Regions from separate parts of the Paenibacillus sp. p3-SID867 genome, predicted to be linked through region 1. Evidence: riboswitches for the same ligand, from Rfam matches in the RefSeq annotation. Region 1 holds a riboswitch; the other holds the start of a gene.
The links. Region 1 has a riboswitch for cyclic di-AMP ahead of M4D81_RS31395 (resuscitation-promoting factor). Riboswitches for the same ligand answer to the same signal wherever they lie in the genome.

Region 2: it holds a riboswitch for cyclic di-AMP, as region 1 does, so the genes downstream of both, M4D81_RS33490 (C40 family peptidase) here and M4D81_RS31395 (resuscitation-promoting factor) in region 1, are expected to answer to the same signal.

Annotation. Positions count from the first base shown of each region.
Region 1 is NZ_JAMBDM010000027.1:10,288-15,811, forward strand. Features, by position in the region: gene M4D81_RS31380 (AbrB/MazE/SpoVT family DNA-binding domain-containing protein) at 1-57, opposite strand, end outside; gene M4D81_RS31385 (HD domain-containing protein) at 380-1,669, shown strand; gene M4D81_RS31390 (TatD family hydrolase) at 1,767-2,531, shown strand; cyclic di-AMP (ydaO/yuaA leader) riboswitch at 2,737-2,951, shown strand; gene M4D81_RS31395 (resuscitation-promoting factor) at 3,223-4,410, shown strand; gene rnmV (ribonuclease M5) at 4,596-5,147, shown strand; gene rsmA (16S rRNA (adenine(1518)-N(6)/adenine(1519)-N(6))-dimethyltransferase RsmA) at 5,144-5,524, shown strand, end outside.
Region 2 is NZ_JAMBDM010000036.1:15,944-21,467, forward strand. Features, by position in the region: gene M4D81_RS33480 (GNAT family N-acetyltransferase) at 162-662, opposite strand; gene M4D81_RS33485 (C40 family peptidase) at 803-1,276, opposite strand; gene M4D81_RS33490 (C40 family peptidase) at 1,723-2,196, opposite strand; cyclic di-AMP (ydaO/yuaA leader) riboswitch at 2,200-2,339, opposite strand; gene M4D81_RS33495 (hypothetical protein) at 2,660-3,487, opposite strand; gene M4D81_RS33500 (M1 family metallopeptidase) at 3,499-5,490, opposite strand.

The DNA.
Region 1 (5,524 bases):
AATGACGACCCGTCCAAGCTCATCGACTTTCCTTACAATTCCTGTTGATTTCATCATAACTTATAAATGCCCCTCTCGCCATAATTTAAAAAAGTCATAATTCGACATAGTTCTAGTTTTTATGTTATTTATAGTACCAACGATTCCCAAAACAGTCAACCTATATTTTTGAAAAATCGGAACCTATTTACGAAAGTATAGTGAACAAAACCCTTGTATAGCAACGTAATTACCATAATCGAACCAATTTTTGCTGCGATTTTCTATTTGTCGATTTGGAAAGCGTAATTTTATCTTATTCGACATCGTTCGACATTAGATGTCAAAAGAAGTGTTTGTCGGCAAAACCCAAATCAAAACGATAAGGAGTTGAGATGGAATGCATTCACCAATTTCGGAAGAAAAAGTGTTTAAGGATCCCGTCCATAATTATATTCATGTGCAAGACGATATCATATGGCGATTAATCGATACCCCGGAATTCCAGCGGCTCCGCCGGGTGAGACAGCTTGGGACTTCATTTCTGACCTTTCACGGGGCCGAACACAGCCGATTCTCCCATTCACTGGGAGTCTATGAAATTACGAGAAGAATCATCTCTCAATTCGAACGGAGAGGGTACTCCGATTGGCCTGCCGAGGAAAGGCAAGTTGCCCTCTGCGCGGCCCTGCTGCATGATTTGGGGCATGGGCCCTTTTCTCATTCTATAGAAGAAGCTTTTCATATGAATCACGAGGATTGGACATGCCGGATCCTGCTTGGAGATACTTGCGTCAATCAGGTACTCCGGGAGCTTGGAGCGGATTTCCCCGAGAAAGTGGCTTCGGTTATTAACAAAACCTACGACAAGCCGATTGTGATAAACCTGGTCACTAGTCCGCTGGATGCAGACCGGATGGATTATTTGTTAAGGGACGCCTATTATACGGGAGTCAATTACGGAACGATTGATATTGACCGGATCTTGCGGATGCTGCGGCCGTATCGGGATCGGGTCGTCGTGAAGGAATCGGGTATGCATGCCGTAGAGGATTACCTGATGTCAAGGTATCAGATGTACTGGCAGGTGTATTTTCATCCCGTCACCCGAAGCTCCGAAATCATCCTGCGCCAAATCTTCCGCCGGGCCAAGGAACTGCATGACCGTGGATATGGTTTCCGGTTCATGATCGAACCGCTTCCTGCGTTGTTTTCGGGGGATATCGGGGTGAATCAATATCTGCGCCTTGATGAAGCTCTGATCCAAACGGCCTTTCTGCAATGGACGGAGGAGGAAGATCCTCTTCTTAGCGAATTATGCGGCCGTTTCATGCACCGAAAGCTCTACAAATATGTAGAAATCGACAACATCGATCTGGAGACCATCGACGGGATACGCCACGCATTCAGTGCCGTGGGATTGCATCCGGAATATGACCTGGAGATTGATTTTCCAACGGATCTTCCTTATGATAAGGTTCATTCCGATATGCCGCTTAACGAGAAGCAAATCCTGCTTCTGGATCGGCATGATGAGCTGAAGGAAATCTCGGAGGTATCCGATATTGTACGCTCGATCAGCGGCATTCATAAAGGACGGTACCATCTTTATTATCCGGAGGAGAAGGTAAGTCCGCTACTGGCTCAAATGCCGGAGAAGATAGCCAGTGTTTTCAAACAACAACATTAACCTAGGTGGAATACAGAAACGTTGGGTTTATTTGCAATTTACCCAGCTAATGGAAGATATACGACACAGAAACGACAGGAAGGAGAGTGTGGATTTTATGTTGTTCGACACGCACACTCATATGGATGCTCCCCAATTCGACGAAGACCGGGAAGAGGCAATCCAGCGGGCGCTCGAAGCCGGCGTGACCCGGATGATCAATATTGGATTTAACCGGGAGACGATTCCGACTACGATGAAGCTGGCAGAAACTTATGATTTTATATATGCAGCGGTAGGCTGGCATCCTGTAGACGCCATTACCATGGAGGATCATGACCTGGATTGGATCGCCTCTTTGTGCAGTCACGAGAAAGTGGTGGCTATAGGAGAGATCGGTTTGGACTATTATTGGGATACGTCTCCGAAAGAAGTTCAGCACCGAGTGCTTCGGCGCCAGATCGGACTGGCCCGGGAATTGAACATGCCGATTGTCATTCATAATCGGGATGCGCATGAAGATATCGTGAGAATTTTGCGCGAGGAAAAAGCCTCCGAGGTGGGCGGTGTCATGCATTCCTTCTCCGGAAGCTGGGAAACGGCCAAAATATGTCTCGATATGGGATTCCATATTTCGTTTGGCGGGCCGATTACCTTCAAAAATGCAAAGCAGCCCAAAGAGGTTTTGGCGCAGGTTCCGCTTGACCGATTATTGATCGAAACGGACTCCCCTTACCTAACACCTCATCCCTTCCGCGGGAAACGAAATGAGACTGCTTATGTAAAATTGGTGGCGGAGGCGGCAGCCGAAATTAGAGGGTTGTCCTATGAGGAATTGGCCCAAATTACCACCCAAAATGCGCTGGAACGATTTGGTATTTAACGAAAACGAGAGCAAAAGCAATGAAAAAGGGAGCATTTTCGATTAATTAAAGTTTTTTAATCAGAAAAGGCGTTGATATTACAATATTTTAACCTTTTACATGAGAAAATGTGGTTGAATGTTGCTTTACAACCTGCATACAAACAGGATATCATCTTTTCAGTGATAAGAAGCTGCGATGTGCAGATCGCGGCCGAATATTTCATGAACCGTCTCGCTTAATCTCCGAAATTCTGGGGAACGGGGGAACCGATACCGCCGTGCATACTGGTCTGAATGCGCGCAGCTGTATTTGATTTCTTTTTCGGGTCTTTGGGGTGAATTTGAAGGATCTCGCCATGAGCGGGTATCCGGATCTAGGGCGTCTCTCTTACGTCCGAACCCGACAGCTAACTCCGTAAGCGAAATAAGAGGGGAATTCTCGTGCATACCATTTCCATGATTCTAATCATCAGGAAGCCACGTTAGAGCCTCTAGTACTCTTTCAATGGCTTTCTTTTATTTTTGAATAATGGAGAGGGGATCATCATACTCTTGGTAAACAAGGGGTGGTGGTACATGGACGGAAAGACGGGAATTGACGCAGGGTGTAGATAGATAGCAGGGCGCCTTGTGAGAAAAATTGCTATAGTCACGTCAAATGCATTCATGCGTTTACCTAGACGGCGGGACTATGAAGGAGGATGGAATAGTGGGCATTTTTCAACCTGAAGAAACCCATGAATCACAATCATCCAGCATGTCTTACGCATTGAGATGGAAGCATGACAATTTGCGTCAACTGATGTTGCTCGGTGCCATGGGTGCCGTTACGGTATCACTTCTCATATCGTTGGTCGTACATGATCAGGCAGGCAAGGAGGTTCAGCTTGTCGTCGATGGTCGTGTCACCACAGTAGAAACACGTGGATCATTGCTGCAGGAATTGCTGGATGAGCAAGCGATCACGTTGAGTCCCCAGGATCAGATTTCGATGCCTTTAAACGGCGCGATCCAGGATGGAGACCGGATCATCATTGACCGGGCAATTCCAGTCAAAGTTACAGTAGGCAGCACAACCAAAACCATATTTACATCCCAGGATACGGTTGATCATGTACTTAAAGAGGCTGGTATTACGATCCAGGGTGAAGATATAGTACAACCGGCACAGAACACGAAGCTGACCAGCAATATGATTATCGATGTCGTTCGCGTCACGAAACAAAAAGTTAAGGAGACGGAGGATCGCAATTTTCGCGTGATCAAAACAGCCGACCCATCGCTTGAGAGAGGGGATAACCGCGTTATTCAGCGGGGCGAGCCTGGTCTCATGGTGAACCATTATGAGAAGGTCTACCACAATGGCAAGCTGGTTTCCAAGACGAAGGTCTCCCAAGAGATTGAACGCAGAACGAAGGATAAAATCATTGCCGTTGGCACGAAAAAAGTGGAGAAGCCTGTCATCGTCCAGGCGGCAGCCACCGATGTAAAGGCTAAACCGGCTAAATTGTCCGGCACGAAAAAAGTAACGACCGCCAAGGCTGTCGAAAACAACGTGGTTTCTCGGGCAGGCGTTGATTTTAAATACAGCAAGGTATTGAACAACGTGTCGATGACGGCGTATTCCGCTGAGCAGCAGGGAATCGGCACACGCACGGCATCCGGCACACGCGTTACAGAAGGACGCACCATCGCCGTTGATCCTAACATCATCCCGATCGGCTGGTGGGTCTATATCGAAGGCATTGGCTTCCGTCGTGCAGAAGATACGGGCGGTGCCATCAAAGGCAACAAAATCGATGTTTATTATGATTCACTGAAATCGGCCATAAATTTCGGCCGGAAGAGCGGCCGCACCGTTTACGTGATCGGTCCGGTTAAACCTGAATTGAACTAGACGCATGAATTCCAATTTACAATACCATTCTAATGCTATACTATTTAGCTTATAATATATAATGATGAAGAAGAGGGAATATTTCCTCTTCTTTTGTTTTGTTAAGAACGGAGTATATAGGGCTAAGATGGTAGAACCTAGAGGTTGTACAAGCCTGTTTTCTTGGGAAGGAAGAGAACAAACGCATGATTAAAGAAGTGATTGTTGTGGAAGGCAGAGACGATACCGTTGCCATTAAAAGGGCCGTAGAAGCGGATACGATTGAAACGGGCGGCTCAGCGATCAATAAACAAATCCTGAAACGCATAGCGCTTGCTCAGGAGCGCAGAGGCGTTATTATATTAACCGATCCTGACCATGCAGGGGAGCGGATCCGCAAAATTGTGGATCAGGGTGTCCCTGGCTGCAAGCATGCCTTTATTCCGGAAGCGGATGCTACCCGCAAAGGGGATATCGGCGTAGAGAATGCCTCGCCGGAAGCGATACGGCGTGCGCTGGAGCGGGTCCATACCTCCTTTGAGGGCGGAGAGAGCCTGATCAGTCTGGAGGACATGCTGGAGGCAGGATTATCAGCCCATCCGGAGGCGGCTGCAAGGCGTATGACGATGGGAAACCTGCTCGGGATCGGATATTGCAACAGCAAGCAATTCCATAAACGATTGGCCATGTTTCAAATATCGCGGGAAGAATTTCTGGCCGCACTTGCACAGCTGGAAGAAGGGGGCGTAAGCCAATGAATCGGATCGAGGATATATCAACACCAAGACGGACGAAGGAGATCATCACGCGGCATGGATTCTCCTTCAAGAAGAGTCTGGGTCAAAACTTTCTCATCGATCAGAATATATTGTATAAAATCGTGGAGGCTGCAGGACTGGATGAAGATAAGGGAGCGCTTGAGATCGGTCCTGGGATCGGTGCGTTAACCGAGAAGCTGGCACAGACGGCAGGAACCGTCACCGCGGTCGAAATTGATCAGCGCCTGATTCCCATCCTGCTGGAGGTGCTGGAGCCCTATGAGAATGTGAAGGTGCATCATGGGGATGTCCTGAAGGTGGATCTTCATGAACTGTTCCGTCAGGATTTTGCGGGCGTATCGAAGGTAAGTGTGGTT
Region 2 (5,524 bases), on a different contig from region 1:
CGTCATATCGTCCCTTCTATGTATACTGCACTTTTGCACTTGTCTCCATTATAAACCAACATCCATAGACAGCATAGCCAGTTGTGACAAAAAAAGCAACTATACGGCGCGGCTTCATAAAAAGTACACAAAATTGTGCTTTTTCATATAGACAAAGATTACTATTCCTCATTTGTCGGGGGCTCATACACCATACAGTGGAAAAGGGCATTGCCCGTTGGCGTAAGCCGCTCATACGTATCGGTGATGTGAAAGCCTGACCTTTGATAAGCGCGGATTGCTCGCTCATTCCAGGTCATTACCTCAAGGTCAATTTCGTCGGCAGGCCGCCTCCGTCTGGCTTCCCGGACAATCGTCTGCATAAATCGTTTACCCATTCCACGCCCGCACCAATCAGGACGCATGCCAAGTCCGATTCGTGTAACCTCATGCATCGGAAACAGCTGGGCAAATCCCCAGAGGGCCTCCCGCTCATCCAGTACCGAGAGGTACTGTCTCTGGCGAATGTCCGGATCGCCAAACTCCACCTCAAGCCCTTTCATCTGCTCCCAGGGAAGAAAGCCATAGATATTATAGGGAGGAGGGTAGGCCCAAGCGCATATTTCTTCGGCGTGCTCTTCACGCATGACTACGGTGTGAAATGTAATCGGTGTGGCATCCATTTGCGAAGTCCTCCTATCGTCTGCATAAAATAATAATCATATTACGAACATCCAAGTCGCATCAAAAAAGCCCGCAAAAGAGAGGTAAGGGCTCCTTTAACGGGCAAGCAGTATGTATAGGGAAGATTAGCCTCTACAGCTTAGGATGATTCACCGACCGACTCTTCATACTTATCATCGCTCATGATACGCTTTGCACCGACGTATCGCTGATCGTAGTAATCCTCTGCCAGGCGGTTGATAACCACGCCGCGGTTGGAGGAAGCATGGGCGAATTTGCCATCGCCGACATAAATGCCGACGTGGGAGATGCCCTGGCCCGATGTGTTAAAGAACACCAAATCGCCAGCGCGCAGCTCCTTACGGGACACGCTTGTCCCCATGTCGAATTGAGAGCCGGATTGATGCGGGAGCTTTAGACCGAGTTTAGCGTAAACGTACATGGTGAAGCCGGAACAGTCAAATCCGCTCGTGGTTGTACCACCGTAGCTGTATCTTGTACCTAGAACCTTATCGATTTCCTGATCCAGCGCACCATTAGCAAACACGCTGCCAACGCCCAAAGTGAACAACAGCGTGATACTTAGGGCTGCTGTCGATAATGTTTTCTTCAGCATGGAAAGCTCCTTTTCGTTGCCGGGAGGCATAGCAATCTATATATTAAAGCACTTACATTAATGACAAAGTTGTTACTGCTCCATTCTATCAGACCGCAAGCGAGATTGGCAATTATTTCTTGATGGATTTCGCTATTTTTCAATAGCATTAACTGTCGAAGCACCAAGGAAAATCAATATTTTTCCAAAATGGGTGTTTAATGACGAGAGAGAAGGGTAAATAAAGGATAGATGATGTGAAGACATGGCGAAGCGAAGTGGAACTGAAGTGAACTTGTATAATAAATTTCATTTTTTTTCGAAAAAGCGGGAACTTTTTTGCTGTGCTGAACGTTATAAAGGTATACACACAATCAACAAAAGAAAAAAGCCGCTGGATGAGATCGGCACAATCTCATAAACCCAGGGCTTTCTTGTAAGAGTAAGTCAATTAAGTTCCAACATTAATTGTAGTTCACAGCTACAGATTTGTACGTATTCTGACTCATAATTCTCTTAGCGCCTACATATCGGTTGGCGTAATAGCTCTGGCTCAGAGGACTGATAATGACACCGCGCGAAGATGAAGAATGAGCGAATTTGCCGCTCCCGACATAAATACCCACATGAGATACACCTCTACCGGATGTGTTGAAGAACACGAGATCGCCAGCTTTCAGTTTGCTCTTGGATACGGCCGTACCTACTTTGTATTGAGCTGCAGACGTACGGGGCAGGCTAAGACCAAGCTTCTTGTAAACATAGCTGGTGAATCCGGAGCAGTCAAATCCATTCGTTGTAGTTCCACCTGTTTTGTAAGAAACACCAATGGCTGGTTTGATTGCAGTATTTAATTTGGAATCGGCGAAAGCGCTTCCGGTCCCTAATGTGAGTGCGAGTGCGAGGCCTAGAGAAACAGCCGTTAACTTCTTTTTCAAAACAAAAGCTCCTTCCATTGCCTGCGAGGTTAGCTTAAGGGTTCGGTTGAAGGTCCCCTATGATCCCTCTCTTGCGAGATCAATTCACCCAAAACGGATCCCCCGCTTCCCATATCGTTATGGGAATTCGGCTCCTTAAAATGTTGATGAACCCATTCATTGACGTTTGACGTTCCAACATAAAAGTTACAGTAAAGATGACAAAGTTGTTACTAACATATTCGTTATTTTAGCAGAGTATTAACAATTTGGCAAACGAGGAAACATTATTTTTAAACAAAAAAACCTGTCCCCATCTTAAGGGAACAGGTTTTTTTGTAATATGGCGTTCAGAAATTTGTAATATTAAGGATAAATGAACTCTTATTCTCTGTAAAATCTAGCGCGGGATAGAAACGTGTCGCTTCTGATTACAGCTTATTCGCGAGCGTGTTTCATTATTTTAGGTGCCAAATTGTAACCATTAAGGATGCTGTGAGCAGGAATCTCTCCACAAATGATATTGAGCGGACATTGCCCAAATTTGGAAAAGTCCATTCAGGAAATAAGAGGCCTGCTGAATAATTAAGCCGATCAACCCGGCCCAGAAGAGCGAGGCCGAGCTCAGGAGCAGCAGAATGACACAGGCGGATCCGCCGATGGTGATGGATAACAGCATTGCTGTGCCCAAGCGGCGGAAGAGCGCATGGATAGAGCTGATCATGCTGGAATCGCCGGTACGGCCAAATTGCATATAGAGCAAAAACAGGCGGATCAGATAGGCGTACAAGAACCAGCCAGCTGCATAGGGCAGTGCATGAAGCAGCAGTACAGGCTCCTGAATTCCATTCAGCAGAATCGGGAGGATTTTGGGCAGAATCCAGTAACCGGGCGCGAAGGTGAGAATAAGCTCAACCAGATAGAATAGCGTTACGGGTTTCCACAGTTTCCGCATGCCAGTGAAGAAGAATAAACCGCGCTCGCCCTTGGCTTCCTGGTGAAGGTTGTAGAAGATGCCGGCCCGAATGAGCGGGGTGAGGACCATCCGGATCAGAAGCAAACCGGCCAGAAGCCATCCGTAGGTGTGTACTGTGCTGCTCAAGGACAGGCTCATCTCGCCCTCGTAGAAGAATAAAAGACGGCTGAGCTCGTTAGGAGCGGCATCCGGATATCGCATTAGAAGGGGGACGACTGCCGATTTTACGAGTCGGTACAGGCAATATCCCCACAGCAAACGGTATAAGAAGAGCAGAATCAAGACGTATAGCTGGTCTTTAACACTGATCCACCCTTGGCCTGCGTAACTTTTCATGTGCTCCCCCCTCACCATGACAGGCTGCCGAACAGCGTCTCCACAAGCTTGGTAATACTGAGATTCCAGCGTGTAACCACCGTCGGATCCATTCCTGCCTTCATATAGTTATTAATGTGTTTATTCTCCAGGACGATGGAGTACTTCGGATCAACCATGGCCCAGGCGAGCGGAGAGCTGTACTCCAGGGTGTAAGCAACTTTTCCGTCTTTGCCGCTCCAGGTTCGTTCCACCGTTTTGCCGTCCTCAAAGGCGAACACGATCGGCACATCGGTGATATCCCCGTCCTTGCTCGTAATCTGAACCGTGGACTCATACCGAGGATTTTCAGCCGTGCCTTTATTTTTGGTTTTGATCACGTCGATGGCGACATCCGCCATCTGGCTTCCATATACATATTGGTCAAAATACGACTGCCAGGACGTTTGGCTTACTTGCTCGACGACTTTCTGAAAGTCAGATGTGGTTGGATGCTTGAAACGGTATTTCTGGGCATAGGTATGCATAATCTTGCCCATCATCTGTGGACCGACCTGCCGTTCGATGCCTTGCAGCACCAGCTTGCCCCTCGTATAAACATTCAGTGCGTAGTTTTCGTGAGAGCTGTATTTCCAGGATTCCATCTTCAGCGGTGCAGGGGAAGTAATGGATGCTCCCTGAGCCGCCGTATTGGAGGTAATCCCGTATTCTTTTTCCATCACTCGTTCTTCTGCATAGGTCGCAAAGGCCTCGTCCAGCCACGCTTCCTCAAATTCGTTACTTGCAATCATTCCGTAAAAATATTGATGGGCGATCTCATGAATAACGGTCCGCTCCAGTTCATATCCCGGCGAATCGTTCTTGGCACCGAAGGCTGTGACCAGCGTCGGGTATTCCATGCCGCCTGCACCGTTGCCCGATTCAGGCGGTACGACGATGGACAACGTGGAATACGGATAGGTTCCGTACCATTTTCCAAACGAAGCGAGTGCCGACTTGGCGGCATCAAAGTAACGCTCCTTTAAGTCTTTATGGGCTGGATCGAGATACAGCTTGATGCGGACGCCAGGTACGCCAGGTGCGGAGAATGCTTCTTCTGCCGTGACAAAGTTTGGCGATGCCGACCAGGCAAAATCATGCACGTCATCCGCGTAAAACTGATAAATTTTTTCCCCGTTTGATTTTTGGGCAGGCTTGGTAGGGAATCCGGTCGCGGCGACAATGTAATTTTCGGGCACTCGAATGCGAACGCTGTAAATGCCGAAGTTGGAATAGAATTCGGAGTTGCCGTGGTATTGATGAAGATTCCAGCCTTCCTCTGCTCTTCCGCGAAGACCGGTCGGTTCATAGACCGAAATTTTCGGAAACCATTGGCCAGCCATAATAAAATTCTCGGTGGTTCCCATGCGGGCAAATATTTTGGGAAGCTCCACCTCGAACTCCAAATGAATGGTAACACTCTCCCCGCTCTTGATGGGTTTAGGCAACCTTAGCTTGGCAAGGCTGTGATCCTTGATGTTGCCGTCATCGGGTTGAACAAATTGAAGGCGATGGGTCAGGGCCAGTCCTTCGGTTGTTTTCACGCTGGTAATGGTCATGGAGCCGTATCCGTCATCTGGCATGGGATCGGAACGAAGCCTGCCGCCTGATTCCTTCATAAAAGTCGTATCATTGGAAGCAAAAGCATTGGGATACAGATGAAAGTACAGCTCGTTTACGCTTTTTTTGCCTGGATGAGTCCAAGTGAGTGTCTGTTTGCCCTTAAGCTTGTTCTCCTCAGGCTCGTACCGAACATCCATATGATATTCCACCAGCCGGTCGCTTAAGGCCGGAGCGGGAATATTAGGCTGCACCTTAGGCGGTGAGAGCGGGGCCTTCTCCACGGCAGAGGCGGAGGGCTTGCCCGCATTTGGGGCAAGAGCAGACGCTGAGGACCCTGGATTCAGAAATATCGGCATCGATCCTGCAAGCAAACCTAGGGCAAGCAGGGATGATAGAAAGACTTTGGCACGTGGTGGGACCATATCGAACAACCTCCCGTTGACAAGCATCTAGTGC